DNA from 2 places in the Methylomonas sp. BW4-1 genome. Region 2 is predicted to be linked to the other one. Evidence: predicted binding sites of a transcription regulator. Region 2 holds the regulator's gene; the other holds the start of a gene.
The links. Region 2 encodes HrcA, which represses chaperone genes, less so after heat shock. Its sites were predicted from a motif close to TNTTAGCACTCNNNNNNNNNGAGTGCTAANA; they were not measured.
Positions count from the first base shown of each region.

Region 1: groES (co-chaperone GroES) is a predicted target of HrcA. The motif match lies at 5,168-5,198, and genes of this name have one in related genera.

Region 1 covers NZ_CP184125.1:3,880,270-3,888,356, reverse strand. The annotation lists gene ACH5Y9_RS18020 (nuclear transport factor 2 family protein) at 46-513, opposite strand; gene ACH5Y9_RS18015 (TetR/AcrR family transcriptional regulator) at 610-1,233, shown strand; gene ACH5Y9_RS18010 (cation-transporting P-type ATPase) at 1,201-3,894, opposite strand; gene ACH5Y9_RS18005 (hypothetical protein) at 4,084-4,221, shown strand; gene ACH5Y9_RS18000 (HesA/MoeB/ThiF family protein) at 4,354-5,100, opposite strand; gene groES (co-chaperone GroES) at 5,306-5,593, shown strand; gene groL (chaperonin GroEL) at 5,650-7,290, shown strand; gene ACH5Y9_RS17985 (response regulator) at 7,467-8,087, shown strand, end outside.
Region 2 covers NZ_CP184125.1:488,614-496,700, forward strand. The annotation lists gene ACH5Y9_RS02180 (TonB-dependent receptor) at 1-910, shown strand, start outside; gene ACH5Y9_RS02185 (glycine zipper 2TM domain-containing protein) at 1,146-1,475, shown strand; gene hrcA (heat-inducible transcriptional repressor HrcA) at 2,032-3,072, shown strand; gene grpE (nucleotide exchange factor GrpE) at 3,123-3,761, shown strand; gene dnaK (molecular chaperone DnaK) at 3,833-5,767, shown strand; gene ACH5Y9_RS02205 (YodC family protein) at 5,925-6,131, shown strand; gene ACH5Y9_RS02210 (DUF4160 domain-containing protein) at 6,382-6,687, shown strand; gene ACH5Y9_RS02215 (DUF2442 domain-containing protein) at 6,684-6,962, shown strand; gene ACH5Y9_RS02220 (hypothetical protein) at 6,967-7,149, shown strand; gene dnaJ (molecular chaperone DnaJ) at 7,191-8,087, shown strand, end outside.

The sequences.
Region 1 (8,087 bases), 2.0 Mb from region 2:
TTTTTATTTACAGGAAGCGAATAAATTCGCCTCTAGTGCCAAGTTTCACAAGCCCAATTCACTTAAACCGGCATGATCGTCCGGTCGCCGGCCCAACGGCCAATGGAATAAACGATCATCGGCCTTAATTGGCAAATCGTTGATGCTGGCAAAGCGACGCTGCATTAATCCATACTCGTTAAACTCCCAATTCTCGTTACCGTAGCTGCGAAACCAGTTGCCGGCATCGTCATGCCACTCGTAAGCGAAACGCACCGCGATACGGTTGTCGGTAAAAGCCCATAATTCTTTGATTAGTCGATAATCCAATTCCTTGGCCCATTTGCGCTGTAAAAACTCACGAATTTGCCCGCGACCTACCGGAAACTCGGCGCGATTGCGCCAGCGGTTGTCTTCGGTATACACCTGCACGACGCGATCCGGATCGCGACTATTCCAGGCATCTTCTGCCATGCGGACTTTTTGCGTGGCAGTGTCGGCGGTAAAGGGCGGTAGAGGCGGTTTGCTATCCATCGTTGAGCTCCTGACTGGGGTGAGAAAGTAAGTAGACAGATTTGTCTACTTGTGGCGATGGTAGCAATTGTAGACAGACTTGTCTACAATCGAAGCATGATCTCTGATTCCACCACACTGCTGCCGGACCGCCCGCCTCGCGAGCGGATATTACTGGCCGCGCATGATTTGTTTTATCGCGACGGCATCCGCGCCACCGGTATCGACAAAGTAATTGCCGAGTCCGGGGTAACGAAAGTGACGTTCTATCGTTATTTTCCCAGCAAGAATGATTTGATCCGGGCGTTTTTGACCTATCGGCACGAAGGCTGGATGACCTGGTTTACAGACGCTTTACAGCGGCACGGCGGCCGGCCGAGCGGTGGCTTAATCCCGCTGGTAGCCACGCTGGAGGAATGGTTTCGCAAGCCTATTTATCGCGGTTGCGCGTTTATCAATACCGTCGCCGAATTGGGCGGTGTGTTGCCTGATGTGCTGGAAATTTGCTACCAGCATAAACAAGATATGGTGCGGGTAATTGCCGAACTGTTGCCGGACGGCCTAAACCGGCAGCAGTTGGCGAATGCGGTTGCGGTGGCGATAGACGGCGCGATTGTTAAAGCGCAGCTGGAAGCGCCAGAGGTCGCGGAAAAGCAGTCCCTGAAAAGCTTGGAGACGCTATTAGTTGCACTGAATGCCTTCGCGCAATCAACGCCGGCGGTTAAAGCGCCGAACGACTAGTTTTTCCAGGCCTATCGCTACGTAAATAACTGAGCTAACCCCCAAAATCAACAGCCACTCCTCCCGACCGATTGCCTCGCTGCCGAATAAGGCCTGCATCGTTGGCCAATAGGTAAACAGCAGTTGCAGCAAAATCATGCTGACGACACCAAAAATCAGCCATAAATTGGAAAAAACGCCGACTCGGAACATCGAGTAATTTAGCGAGCGACAGTTGAATAGGTAAAACAATTCGCCAAACACAAACACATTGACGGCTACTGTGCGGGCCTTAGCTAGGGTTGCGTTTTGCGATAGTTCCCATTCAAACAAGCCGAACGCGCCGGCCAGCAACAATAGGCCGACCAGACAGATACGAAACATTAGGCGTTTGGTCAGGATAGCTTGCTTGGGATTGCGTGGCTTATGGAGCATCAGACCCGGTTCCTTGGGTTCGAAAGCCAACATTAAACCCAGCAGTACTGCGGTGGTCATATTGATCCAGAGAATTTGCAGGGGGGTAATCGGCAACGCCACATTGGCGAACACCGCGGCGGTAATCACCAGGCCCTCACCGAGATTGGTCGGTAAGGTCCAGGCGATGAATTTCACCAGATTGTCGAACACGCCGCGGCCTTCTTCGACGGCGGCTTCGATGGTGGCGAAATGATCGTCAGTCAGCACCATGGCCGCCGCTTCCTTGGCGACTTCGGTGCCGCCCATGCCCATTGCTACGCCGATGTTGGCTTGTCGCAGCGCCGGGGCATCGTTGACGCCGTCGCCGGTCATGGCTACCACGTGACCGTTGGCCTGCAAGGCTTGCACCAATTGCAACTTTTGCTCCGGCGCGATGCGGGCAAAGACATCGCAGTCTTTGACGTGTTTGCGATAGTCGGCTTCGCTGTAGTGTTGCAAGTCGGCGCCGCTGATCACACGTTCGGTATGGCGCATGTTGAGCTGCTTAGCGATGGCCAGCGCGGTGACGGGATGGTCGCCAGTGATCATCTTTACCGAGATGCCGGCCTTATAACAGGCGGCAATGGCCCGGGCAGCTTCGGGGCGCGGTGGATCGATCATGGCTTGCAAGCCCAAAAAGGTCAGGCCACCACCCACTTCGCGATGTTCAACCGCATCGTCATCATGCTCAGCGCGCGCAAAAGCCAGGACTCTCAAGCCTTGTGCGGCAAACGCTTCAGCTTGCTGGTTCAGGCAGTCTCTATCCAGTGGTACGAGTTGCATGTCGGCGGCAAAGGCTTTGTCGCAGCGCTGTAGCAGGCTTTCCAGAGAGCCTTTTAAATAAATATGCCGGGCGTCTTCGGCCAGGTTGTGATGCAGAGTGGCCATGAATTGGTACGCGGATTCGAACGGAATGGCGTCCAGGCGCGGATGGTCGCCGCTGACGCTGGCTTGATGCAGACCGGCTTTGTGGGCGGCTACCAGCAAGGCGGCCTCGGTAGGGTCGCCTTCGATACGCCAGTTGTCGGTGTCGGCGATTAATCGGGCGTCGTTGCACAGCAGACCGGCTTTTAAACATTCCAATAGTGCTGGTTTAAGGGACGGGTCGACCGCTTGGTTATGGTTTGTAAATTCACCGTCCGGCGTGTAGCCGCTGCCGCTGACCTCGAATATTTCACCGCCTGCCTGCACGAATTGCACGGTCATTTGGTTTTGCGTCAAGGTGCCGGTCTTGTCGGAGCAAATCACCGTGGTGCTGCCCAGGGTTTCCACCGCCGGCAGTTTGCGGATGATGGCGTTGCGTTTGGCCATACGCGAGACGCCGATAGCCAGCGTAATCGTCAGCGCCGCGGGCAGACCTTCCGGGATGGCGCCGACAGCCAACGCCACGGAGGCCATGAACATGTCCAACATGGTTTCACCGCGCCAGACGCCGACCGCAAAGGTAATGGCCGCGCAGCCGACGATCACCCAGAGCAACAATTGACTGAATTGGCTCATTTTTAGCGTTAGCGGCGTTTCCAGCGGTTCGGCGCTGCCGATCAGCTTGTTGATGCGGCCAATCTCGGTGTTATCGCCGGTACTGACTACCACGGCCAGTGCGCTGCCGTAACTGACCAGCGTCGAGGAATACGCCATATTGGCGCGATCAGCCAATAAGGTGGCCGAGGCTAGAGTCTGTGCCTGCTTTTCCACCGGTACCGATTCGCCGGTTAGCGCGGATTCGTCGATTTTCAGTTCGCGGCTTTGCAAGAGGCGCAGATCGGCAGGCACCTTGTCGCCGGATTGCAGGAATACCAAATCGCCGGGAACTAACTCGGCAGCAGCAATACTTCGGCGCTGGCCGTCACGCAGGACGTTGCTGCTGATATTCAAGGTCTGAGCCAGGGCGTTAATCGCTTTCAGCGCGTTCGCTTCCTGAACGAAGCCTATCAAGGCATTGATGATGACGACACCAAAAATTACGCTACTGTCGGTCCATTCCTCTAAAAAAGCGGTGGTGGCCGCGGAAAACAGCAGGATGTAGATCAGGGGCTGATGAAATTGCGCCAGCAATAAAAGCAACGGCCCTTTGCCGCGGCGAGCGGTCAGGCGGTTGGCGCCGCTAGTCGCTCGGCGTTTTTGCGCTTCCTCGCTGCTCAGGCCTTGACCCAGCTCTACGCCGAAATGCGTTAATACGGTTTCCGGCGTTTGGCTGTGCCAGTTGGCTTTAGGGTAATGGTCCATATGCTCAGATTGATAGTTGAAGATGGCGTTGACGTAGTTGCCCCAAGGCTAAATTAGCCTGAGGTTAAAACCATAAGTTGACAAAGAATACTTTGTGCTTGTTCCCTAAAAGGGATGGGGTTATAGTCCATGCCCGAGGTCTATGGCCTCATTCTAAATTAAAATAAAAACAAATAGTTGGAGGTATATATGGGCGGAGTTATCGAATTAGTGGTGTTGATGTTGATTATTGCCATCTTCGCTTTCGCACCGTTGGGGTATTTCATTTACATGTACACCATGAAGAATGGCGAACCGTTCGGCGACATCGAGACCGCACGGCGATAGCGATTCGGCGCTATTGAGAAATGTCAGCAAAGCCATTCTGATGGTTAAAGGCAAACTGGGAAAAAATTAATTACGTCTTATTTGCCAGCAATAGAAAGCCGGGATTAGCCCGGCTTTTTTGTGCGGATTAGCTTATTTCGCGCCGCAGCTCGGGCAATGTGGGTTTTTCTTCAAGCGCATGCTATGCCATTCCATACTCAGGCCGTCCAGCAACAGCAAGCGGCCTGTTAATGTGCTGCCGGTGTTGACTAGCAGCTTTATCGTTTCCAAGGCCTGTATGCTGCCGACGATGCCGGTGATCGGCGCAATCACGCCGTTGCGGGCGCAATTTTGCAATTCCTCGCCATCGCTTTGATAAAGACAGTTATAGCACGGGCTATCGTTTAACCCAGGGGTAAATACGCTGACTTGACCCTCAAAGCGGATCGCCGCGCCGGAAACCAGAGGGGTTTGCCGGTCGACACATGCCTTGTTAATGGCAAACCGGGTAGTGAAATTATCGCTGCAGTCCAGCACTACGTCGGCGTCAGCCACTTCTGCAAGTAGCTGTTCGCCGGCTAATCGCTGTTTGCGAGCCAATACTTTTACGCCCGGATTAATTTTTTCCAAAGTCTGTTGGGTTGAAATAACTTTATCCAACCCTATATCGCTGGTGTAGTGAGCAATCTGGCGTTGCAAATTGGTCAAATCGACTTGATCGTCGTCGTAGACGGTGATCTGGCCGACGCCGGCCGCAGCCAGGTACATTGAGGCAGGCGAGCCCAAACCGCCGGCACCGACGATTAATACTTTGGCTTCGAGAAGTTTTTGCTGACCGGCAATATCGATTTGCGGCAGCATGATTTGCCGGCTGTAACGGAGTAATTGTTCGTCGTTCATAGTGTGTATGGCTTGGGTAAGGCGCAGATGATGCCAAAGAGCTTGACAGAGTGCAAAAGCCGGATATTATTAGCACTCGTTGCTAGAGAGTGCTAATAAAACTGAGGCCGCTTAAAAGCTCGCTTCCTCCGTAAGGGGTAGCTGTTTTTTAAATTGCTTTACACAGTTTTTAACCTTTAACTTTATCTACATTAAGGAGACATTGATGAAAATTCGTCCGTTACATGACCGTATCGTCGTAAAACGTGTTGAGGAAGAAACCAAAACCGCAGGCGGCATCGTGTTGCCGGGTTCAGCTGCTGAAAAACCTAGCGAAGGCGAAGTGTTGGCAGTAGGTTCAGGTAAACCGTTAGACAACGGCCAAGTACGTGCCCTGGAAGTTAAAGTTGGCGACCGCGTGTTGTTCGGCAAATATTCCGGCACCGAAGTTAAAGTCGATGGCGAGCAATACATCGTCATGCGCGAAGAAGACATCATGGGTGTTTTGGGTTAAGCCCAATTCGTTCGACACACTCTTTTTCAATTTAACCAATATCTCAGGAATAAGAAATGGCAGCAAAAGACGTAAAATTTGGTGGCGACGCGCGTGCACTGATGGTGGCAGGCGTTAACGTTCTGGCAAATGCAGTAAAAGTGACTTTGGGTCCTAAAGGCCGCAACGCTGTATTGGATAAAAGCTTCGGCGCACCAACCATCACCAAAGACGGTGTATCGGTAGCCAAAGAAATCGAATTGAAAGACAAATTCGAAAACATGGGCGCGCAAATGGTCAAAGAAGTGGCTTCAAAAACTTCTGACGTAGCTGGCGACGGTACTACGACTGCGACCGTTCTGGCGCAAGCCATCGTTAACGAAGGTTTGAAATCAGTCGCAGCGGGCATGAACCCAATGGACCTGAAACGCGGTATCGATTTGGCAGTCACTACAGCGGTTGCAGCGATTGAAAAAGCCGCTACACCTTGCAGCGATAGCAAAGCGATCGCGCAAGTAGGTACCATCTCTGCTAACTCCGACGAATCAGTGGGTGCGATCATTGCCGAAGCGATGGAAAAAGTCGGTAAAGAAGGCGTAATTACGGTTGAAGAAGGCACTGGTCTGAACAACGAACTGGACGTTGTCGAAGGTATGCAGTTCGACCGTGGCTACTTGTCGCCGTACTTCATCAACAAGCAAGAAAGCATGAGCGTCGAATTGGACGATCCTTTCGTGCTGTTGTACGACAAAAAAATCTCCAACATTCGCGAAATGTTGCCGATTCTGGAAGGCGTGGCTAAATCCGGCCGCTCTTTATTGATCATCGCGGAAGACGTTGAAGGCGAAGCCTTGGCAACGCTGGTTGTCAACAACATGCGCGGTATCGTTAAAGTGGCTGCCGTTAAAGCGCCTGGTTTTGGTGACCGTCGTAAAGCCATGCTGGAAGACATCGCGGTGTTGACCGGCGGTGTAGTCATTTCCGAAGAAGTGGGTCTGTCTTTGGAAAAAGCCGACATCAGCCAATTGGGTACTGCTAAACGTGTCCAAATTAACAAAGAAAACACCACCATCATCGACGGTGCCGGCAACGAAGATCAAATCAAAGGCCGCGTTGCGCAAATTCGCGCGCAAGCTGATGATGCGACTTCCGATTACGACCGTGAGAAATTGCAAGAGCGTCTGGCCAAACTGGCTGGCGGTGTCGCGGTGATCAAAGTCGGCGCTGCGACCGAAGTGGAAATGAAAGAGAAGAAAGCCCGCGTTGAAGACGCGCTGCATTCAACTCGCGCCGCAGTTGAAGAGGGTGTGGTTGCCGGTGGTGGTACCGCGCTGATCCGTGCACTGTCTGCTCTGGACGGCCTGAAAGGCATCAACCATGACCAAGATGTAGGTATCAGCATCCTGCGTCGTGCTATGGAAGAGCCTTTGCGTCAAATCGTCAGCAACGCCGGAGACGAAGCGTCTGTGGTGCTGAACGAAGTTAAAAAAGGCACCGGTAACTTCGGTTACAACGCTGCTACCGGCGAATACGGCGACATGATCGCGATGGGTATTTTGGACCCTGCGAAAGTGACCCGTTCTGCCTTGCAAAACGCCGCATCGGTTGCTGGCCTGATGATCACCACCGAAGTGATGATTGCTGATGCACCATCCGACAGCAAAGCCCCTGCAATGCCTGATATGGGCGGCATGGGTGGCATGGGCGGCATGATGTAATCGCCTTCGGCCTCGGCCTGAAAACCCCGGTTGCCGCAAGGTGCCGGGGTTTTTTATTGCCTGGCGCTTTGGGTGTGGAACGGTTTACGATGGTTTGCCTCACTATAGATTGATTTTTGCCGCGAAACATTCGATAACGGCATCAGCAAATTATTCACAGCTCGAAGCTATTAACCATGACCAACGATTTTTCGATTCTGATCGCTGACGACAATGAAATCAATCTATGGCTGTTACGCGAACAGTTGGAATACTGGACGACCAATATCACCTCGGCAAAAGACGGGCGGGAGGCCTGGCAATTGTTGCAAGAACGCCGCTACGACTTCATCTTTCTGGATGTGAACATGCCGTTTTTGAGTGGTTTCGATGTCGCCGCCAATTTGCGCGGCACCGAAAACTACAATCGGCAAACGCCGGCAGTCGCCGTCACGGCACACGCGCAAAATCAGCAGCAGGAACGGGCAATCGCCGCCGGGTTCAACGAATGTTTGGTCAAGCCGGTTCGCCTTTACCAGTTGGAGCAATTGCTGGTGCGTTGGCGGCAACATGAGCCGGTGAACGCCGAGTATTATGCCGGGCAACTTTTGCGCAAAGCCCAGCATAACCGGCAGTTGAGCCAAGTCTTGATGGGCAAATTATTTGAGCAGTTGCCTGGATTAATACTCGACATCGAGCGGGCCTTGGACAATGGATTGCTGCAACAGGCGTGGGATTTGAACCATAAACTGCATGGCACCTTTTGTTTTTACGATTTTGCCGATTGCCTGGCGGTCGTCGAGAACTTGCAAAAAGCG
Region 2 (8,087 bases):
GCGTAAAAACTTGATTGCTCATCTTGGCGTGCGTTATGACGACTGGTCAACTTCCGGTTCCATCGTACAAAAGGCTACTGTCACTTCCACGGGTACCACCACTAACCTGACGCAAACATACAGCGAACGTTCCGTGTCGCAATTTAATCCCAAATTCAGTTTGACCTGGTTGCCGGCGGATGGCTACAAGTTGTTTGCTTCAACCGGTTGGGCATTCCGTCCACCCACCAACTCGGATTTGTATTCGACATCGCAAACGGCTAGCGGCAGTGTTTTTACCTTGACGCAAGCCGGGCCGAATCTGAAACCGGAAACCATGTATTCATGGGAAGTAGGAGGAGAGGCAACACCGATTGAGGGTACAACGATTGCAGCCTCGTATTTTCACCATTACATTTCTGATTTGATTTACCGTAAAGATACGACATTAAGCGCAACCAATCGGCTTCAGGAGCGGCAAAATGCGGGTGAAGCGGAGGTTGAAGGCGTGGAGGCCAAATTAAGGCAGAAATTGTATTGGGACTGGCTGCATTTTACGGGAACCTACACCTTAAACGACTCGATAATTACCAAGAACGAGGCGAATCCGCTGTCGGTTGGCAAACAGATGGTGTTGTTGCCGGAGACCATGTTCAGTGGCGGCTTGGATGTCAAATATGAGCATTGGAGCGGTGGCATTATTGGGCGCTATGTCAGCCAGCAGTATACGAACGACCAAAATCTGGATCAAAGGGCCGGCGTCCCAGGGAGTTACGACCCTTATTTTCTGGTCGATACCCGTATTGCTTATCAAGCGACGAAAAATATCGATCTGTCGTTTTCGGCGAATAATCTGTTGGATCGGGAATATTCCTCTTTTTACCAACAAGCCGGCCGCACCGTTTACGGGGAAGTGTCTTACAGCTTTTAATGTGCGTGACTGTCGCCTCCGGCGCAATCTGCTCCGGATATTCGGTTTGCGAGTATCCGGAGTAATGGCTATTGGTAGTTTATAGTCCTCGCTTAGCGTGCACAGTTCACAAAAATTGGCAATGTAAGCGCCGGCTTTGCTGTCTTCATCTGTTCTTAATCTTTTCCTAATCAAGACTTAAACATTGCTCTCTAGAATCAACTCATAGATGAATTATTCTCGATCAAGGGGATTTATGTTTAGAGTGGCAAGTGTCGTTGTAATCAGTTTGTTGGTTTCGCCAATAGCCATCGCTGACGGGCATGGGCGAGGTCATCACAAACATCACCACCATGACCGGTACGTCGAGGTCGAGCGGGTGTATGTACCGGGGAGGGTTACGCAGTACGTCCCGGCACCGCCGCCCGCGCCGCGCTACGACCGATACGACCAACGCTCCACTCAGGGCTTGGTAGGTGGCGCGTTAGGCAGTGCGGCGGGTTACGAGATGAGTAGAGGCGATCCGTTGGGAGCCGGCATCGGTGCCGCCGCCGGCGCCTGGCTCGGCAACAGCATGAGCCGTTAATCAGCTACCGCCAATCAATTAACCGGTTTTGAATTTTTGGATGACTCATGCGACAGGAGGACAAAATGAGAATAAAAAATGGTAAAAAATATCAACAAGAACAGTACAGTAGAGTAGAAAAGTTTTTGAATGTATTGTTGTTTTTTGTCGTTGCCTACTATAGCTACTATGTGTTGTCTTTCTCCCAAATGGGGGCTTGAGACCACTGACGGTTGCGGTTTATTGGCCGTTTGCGTTCCTGCCATACAGTCCAGATAAGCAAACGCTAGATCGAATCAGAACCCTGCCAAGTCGTAAGACTTGCAGGGTTTTTTTATTGCCGGTTGTTGGGCAATATCGAAGATACATCTAAAAATCGTAATTCCGGAACAAACTGTCCATTGATCCGTTCTCCACGACACGGGGGCTTCGGATATTCAATCCCAGCCCTTGATTGTGCTGGCAGCGCTTAGTTTATTCATAACCTGTTCAAGCCGTTGACAAGGCCGGACCCAGCTGATAGCTTTGCTGTCTGGCACTCACCAATATCGAGTGCTAACGGAATTTGGGGGATGACGTGGCTGGCGGACAAGATTTAAACGAAAGATCGCTGTATTTATTAAAAACCTTGGTTGAGCGTTATATCCAGGACGGCCAGCCTGTTGGTTCGCGTTTGTTATCTAAAGATCCGCAGTTAAAGCTGAGCCCCGCCAGCATTCGCAATGTGATGGCGGATCTGGAAGAGATGGGTTTGATCCATTCCCCGCACACATCCGCCGGCCGAGTCCCGACCGTGAGCGGCTATCGTTTATTTGTCGACAGTTTGTTAACCGTCAAGCCTTTGGCATCCAGCGAATTGGACCAACTGCAACATGGCCTGAAAGGGGAGGCGGATAAAGCGAGTGACGTGTTGAACAAGGCTTCCAAATTATTGTCGGACGTAACGCGGATGGCCGGCGTGGTGACTTTGCCGCGCAGAGAAAGCGTCACCTTGCGGCACATCGAATTTCTGCCTATGTCCAATACTCGGGTGTTGGTGATTTTCGTCACCGACGACCAGGAAGTGCACAACAAAATTATTCACACCCACAAGCAATTCAGTCCTGCGGAATTACAACAGGCTGCCAACTATTTGAATTCGGTTTATTCCGGCCGCAGCTTGGCGAAAATTCGCGATTTGGTGGTGCGGGAGATGGAGTTCGATCAGCGGCAGGTCAATCAAGGCATGATGGACGCGGTGAACATGGCACAGCTGACCTTCAGCGAACAACCCAACGATGATTATGTGTTGAGCGGCGAAACCAATCTAATGGGCTTTTCCGAGTTGTCGGATATGGAGCGCTTGAAGCAGCTGTTCGAAGCGTTCAGCCAAAAGCGCGGCGTCATTCATTTATTGGATCAGTGTCTACAGGCCGAAGGCGTGCAGATTTTTATCGGTGAAGAGTCCGGCTATAGCGCATTCGATCATTGCAGCCTGGTGACGGCGCCTTATTCAGTGAATGACGAAGTGGTGGGGGTGTTGGGCGTGATCGGCCCCACCCGAATGGCGTATGAAAAAGTGATTCCGTTCGTGGATGTGACGGCAAAATTATTGGGCGCGGCCTTGAATCCCAAATAAATGGCCCTATCGTTAGGCCAACCAAAAAATTTAGAACCATGGAGTAAGTAATGAGTCATCAGCAATCGAGCCACGAACCCCAATCGGATAGCGATTTGATCGCCGAAGTTTTGGAACAGACCAAGCCAATCGACGCCGACGAACAGCCAACCGAAGCATCTGGCGCCGCCCCAGTCACTGTGGAAGCCTTACAGGAACAATTGGAGCAAGCTCAGCAACAGGCTGCTGCCAACCTGGATAAAGCCATCCGCACGATGGCCGAGATGGAAAATTTAAAAAAGCGCGTGCAAAAAGACTTGGACGACGAACGCAAATACGGTCTGGCCAAATTTGCGAAAGAATTGCTGAGTGTTCTAGATAGTTTGGAATTAGGCCTGCAAGCGGCAACCGGCGATAGCCCGGAGATAGTGAAACTACGCGAAGGCAGTGAATTGACCATCAAGCAATTCGAGTCGGTATTTGCCAAGTTTAATATCGAAACTGTCGACCCCATCGGTCAAGCATTCAATCCGGAATTGCACCAGGCGATGCTCATGCAGCCAAGTGCCACCGCCCAACCCAATACCGTGTTAAACGTCTTCCAAAAAGGCTATGTGTTGAACGGCCGTTTATTGCGCCCTGCCATGGTGGTGGTGGCGAAAGCCGAGGACAAACCTGCCGATAGCGCAAAAATCGATGAGCAGGCTTGAAATTAAGACGATCAACCGCATATCGCTAACAACTTTTTAATTTATTACCAATTCAAGTCTGGAGAATATCAATGGGCAAAATGATCGGCATCGATTTAGGAACCACCAACTCCTGCGTCGCAGTCCTGGAAAACGGCACCGCGCGGGTTATCGAAAACAGCGAAGGCGCGCGCACCACGCCTTCCATCATCGCTTTTACCGGCGACAACGAAGTATTGGTCGGCCAGTCCGCCAAACGGCAGGCGGTGACCAACCCTGAAAACACTTTGTTTGCGATCAAACGCTTGATCGGCCGTCGCTTTAAAGAAGATGCAGTACAAAAAGACATCAAAATGGTGCCTTACAAAATTATGGAAGCCAACAATGGTGACGCTTGGGTGGAATGCCACGGTAAAAAAATGGCGCCGCCCGAAGTATCGTCACGGGTGTTGATGAAACTGAAAAAAGACGCTGAAGCCTTCTTGGGTGAAGAAGTGACCGAAGCGGTCATCACCGTGCCGGCTTACTTTAACGACTCGCAACGTCAAGCGACCAAAGACGCCGGCCGTATCGCCGGTCTGGACGTCAAACGCATCATCAACGAGCCGACCGCGGCGGCGTTGGCGTTTGGTATGGACAAACCCAAAGGCGACACCACTATCGCGGTCTACGACCTGGGTGGCGGTACTTTCGATATTTCCATCATCGAAATCGCTGAAATCGAAGGCGAACACCAGTTCGAAGTATTGGCCACCAACGGCGACACCTTCCTGGGCGGTGAAGACTTTGACTTACGCATCATCGACTTCCTGGCCGGCGAATTTAAAAAAGACAGTGGCATCGACCTGCACAACGACCCATTGGCCTTACAACGTCTGAAAGAAGCGGCAGAAAAAGCCAAAATTGAATTGTCGTCAGCTGAGCAAACCGACATCAATCTGCCGTACATCACAGCCGATGCATCGGGTCCGAAACATTTGAATGTCAAACTGACCCGCGCCAAATTGGAGTCGCTGGTTGACGAGTTGATCGAAAGAACCAAAGGCCCTTGCTTGCAAGCGATTAAGGACGCCGGTATTTCGACTTCTAAGATCAACGACGTAATTCTGGTGGGCGGTCAAACCCGCATGCCGAAAGTCCAAGCGTTCGTTAAAGAGCTGTTCGGCAAAGAGCCACGCAAAGACGTTAACCCTGATGAAGCGGTAGCCTTGGGTGCGGCGATTCAAGCCGGCGTATTGGGCGGCGACGTTAAAGACGTATTGTTGTTGGACGTCACTCCGCTGTCTTTGGGTATCGAAACCTTGGGCGGCGTGATGACGAAGTTGATCGAGAAAAACACCACGATCCCAACCAACGCCTCGCAAACCTTCTCGACTGCGGACGACAATCAAACTGCGGTAACCGTGCACGTGCTGCAGGGTGAGCGGGAAGTCGCTGCCGGTAATAAATCATTGGGTCGTTTTGATTTGCAGGACATTCCGCCGGCACCACGCGGTATTCCGCAAATCGAAGTGTCATTTGACATCGACGCAAACGGTATCTTGAACGTATCGGCGAAAGACAAAGCCACCGGCAAGAAACAATCCATCGTGATTAAAGCCTCCAGCGGTTTGTCGGACGACGAAGTCGAACGCATGATCAAGGATGCCGAAGCACACGCCGACGAAGACCGGAAATTAAAAGAACTGGTGTCCGCGCGTAACTCAGCGGAAGGTATGATCCATGCCACCGAAAAATCGCTGAAAGAACTGAGCGATCAAGTAGCTAGCGACGAAAAATCGGCCATCGAATCGGCGATCAAAGACCTGCAAGCAGTGCTCAAATCCGACGACAAAGACGCGATTGAAGCGAAAATCCACGCTTTAACCGAATTGTCCGGTAAATTGGCCGAGCGCGTTTACGCACAGAAAGGTGCGGAAGGCGGTGCCGAGGGCGGTCATGCCGCAGGCGCGTCTGAAGCGGCTGCAGAGCATGATCACAATGTGGTCGACGCGGAGTTTGAAGAAGTTAAGGACGATAAAAAATAATTAGCAGCGTAAAGGGCGGATGGCGAAAGCCGATCCGCCCTTTGCTTTTGATTTGGCGGAACGCCTAGCGTATTCTCATTTGGTGGGGCTGAGCAATGTTTAACCCAGCCTATAAACTAATAAGCATTATTAGGCTTAGTTTTTAAAGAGGAAGTGTATGGATTTCAATAAAGGCGATGTTGTTGCGCTTAAAAGTGGTGGGCCGAAAATGACTGTTACTGGAGTCGTGGGCGGGGATGCCATTTTAAATGTGACAAAAGTTCAAGGATATAGTGATGGAGATGTCTCTGTAGAATATTTTCATCAAGATAAGCTGGAAAAAGCAATGTTTAAGAAGACATCCTTAGTACTTGCGAAGGATTGATTATAGTAACGTAGGGTACGCATCGCGTACCTTTTTGTTTGTGTGAAGATCGGGTATGCAAACCGCTGTTTCGGAAGTCCGGTAGGGCGCAATAACCAACGGGCATTGCGCCGTATTAAGCCCTCTTAGGTCAGATTAGTCATGTAGGGTACTCACACCGCGGACCTTTTGCAAACGATGGGCTTCCTGGTGTCAGCCCATCCTACATTGAATAAACCGAATTCGGCAGAAATACAGGCAAGAACCGGCAATGCCAAAACTCTACGAATATTTCGGTTTAATTGTGATGTTTTATGCCAATGAACACGAACCCGTTCATGTTCACGGCAAATGCCAGGGGCGGGAAGCGAAGGCCGAAATTATTCTGGTAGATGGGCGAGTTGATAGTGTTCGTTATATTACAGTCTCCGGTCGTGAAATGTTATCCGAGCGTGAGATGCAATATTTCCGCGAAATTGTCACGGCTCGTGTTAATGACATTGTGCAAAAATGGATCGATTATTTTGTTTGGCATAAATCGATTCGACCAGAACGCATTTGTACGAGGTTGAAATGAATCAAGTTGTTAATATTTGTAGCGCCGAGCAGATCGATTCGTATCTTTTGCGCTTAAAATTTGATGATGGCAAGGAGCAGATTATCGACTTCAAGGGATTTTTGATGCGTTCCCCGCACCCTGATATTCGAGCTTACCTCGATTCGGCGAAATTTTCCGATTATCGTATCGAGTACGGGGAATTGGTGTGGGGCGATTATGAATTATGTTTTCCGATGATCGATTTGTATATGAATCGTTTGGAACACGGTACTTATATTGAATCGGCAGCGTAGATTTATGAATAATTGGTTAGACTTGGCGGAAACCAGAGCAGAAGAGATCGATGCCGGCATCGTTGAATTGATACCTTCCGAAATAATGTCGCTCAAAGCAAGTGAGTTGTTGAGTTTTCAGCGAGATCAACAGGCATTATTGCCGCCAAAGTTTAGCGAGCCAATAAAGGCCGAATATAGAAAGTAAAAATAAATAGATAAATTAATCAAGTGACTCAAGACATTTAAATGGCCGCAAAAGAAGATTTTTACAAACTGCTGGAACTGGATCGCAACGCCAGCGAAGCCGAGATTAAGAAGAGCTATCGCAAGATGGCGATGAAATTTCATCCCGACAGAAACAAGGATAATCCGGAAGAAGCGGAGAAGAAATTCAAGCTGGTCAAGGAAGCATACGAGATTTTATCCGACCCAAAAAAACGCGCGGCTTACGATCAATTCGGTCATGCCGGCGTCGATTCGTCTATGGGCGGCGGTCGTGGCGGCTTTAGCGGGGCGGAGAATTTTAGCGATATTTTCGGTGATGTGTTCGGCGATATTTTCGGTGGTGGTCGGCAGCAACGCAGCAGCGTGCAACGCGGTGCTGATTTACGCTACAACCTGGAATTAACCCTGGAAGAAGCCGTTGGTGGCACCGAAGCGACAGTCAAGGTGCCGGTTCTGGTGGCTTGCGTTGAGTGTAACGGCAGCGGCGCCAAAAAAGGCAGCAGCCCGGTCACCTGTAATACCTGTCATGGGCACGGCCAGGTCAGGATGCAGCAAGGCTTCTTCTCTGTGCAACAAACCTGTCCCACCTGTCGCGGCACGGGCAAGCAGATCAAAGATCCTTGTCCGAAGTGCTACGGTCAAGGCCGCGTGCAGGAAACCAAAACCCTCAACGTCAAAGTGCCGGCCGGCGTGGATACTGGCGATCGGATTCGTTTGGCCGGCGAAGGCGAAGCCGGTGCGAACGGCGGTCCGGCTGGGGACTTATATGTACAAGTGCAGGTCAAGGATCATCCGATCTTTACCCGTGATGGTGCCAATTTGTATTGCGAAGTGCCGATCAGTTTCCCCATGGCCTGCTTGGGCGGCGAACTGGAGGTACCTACGCTGGACGGCAAGGTCATGTTGAAAATCCCGCCG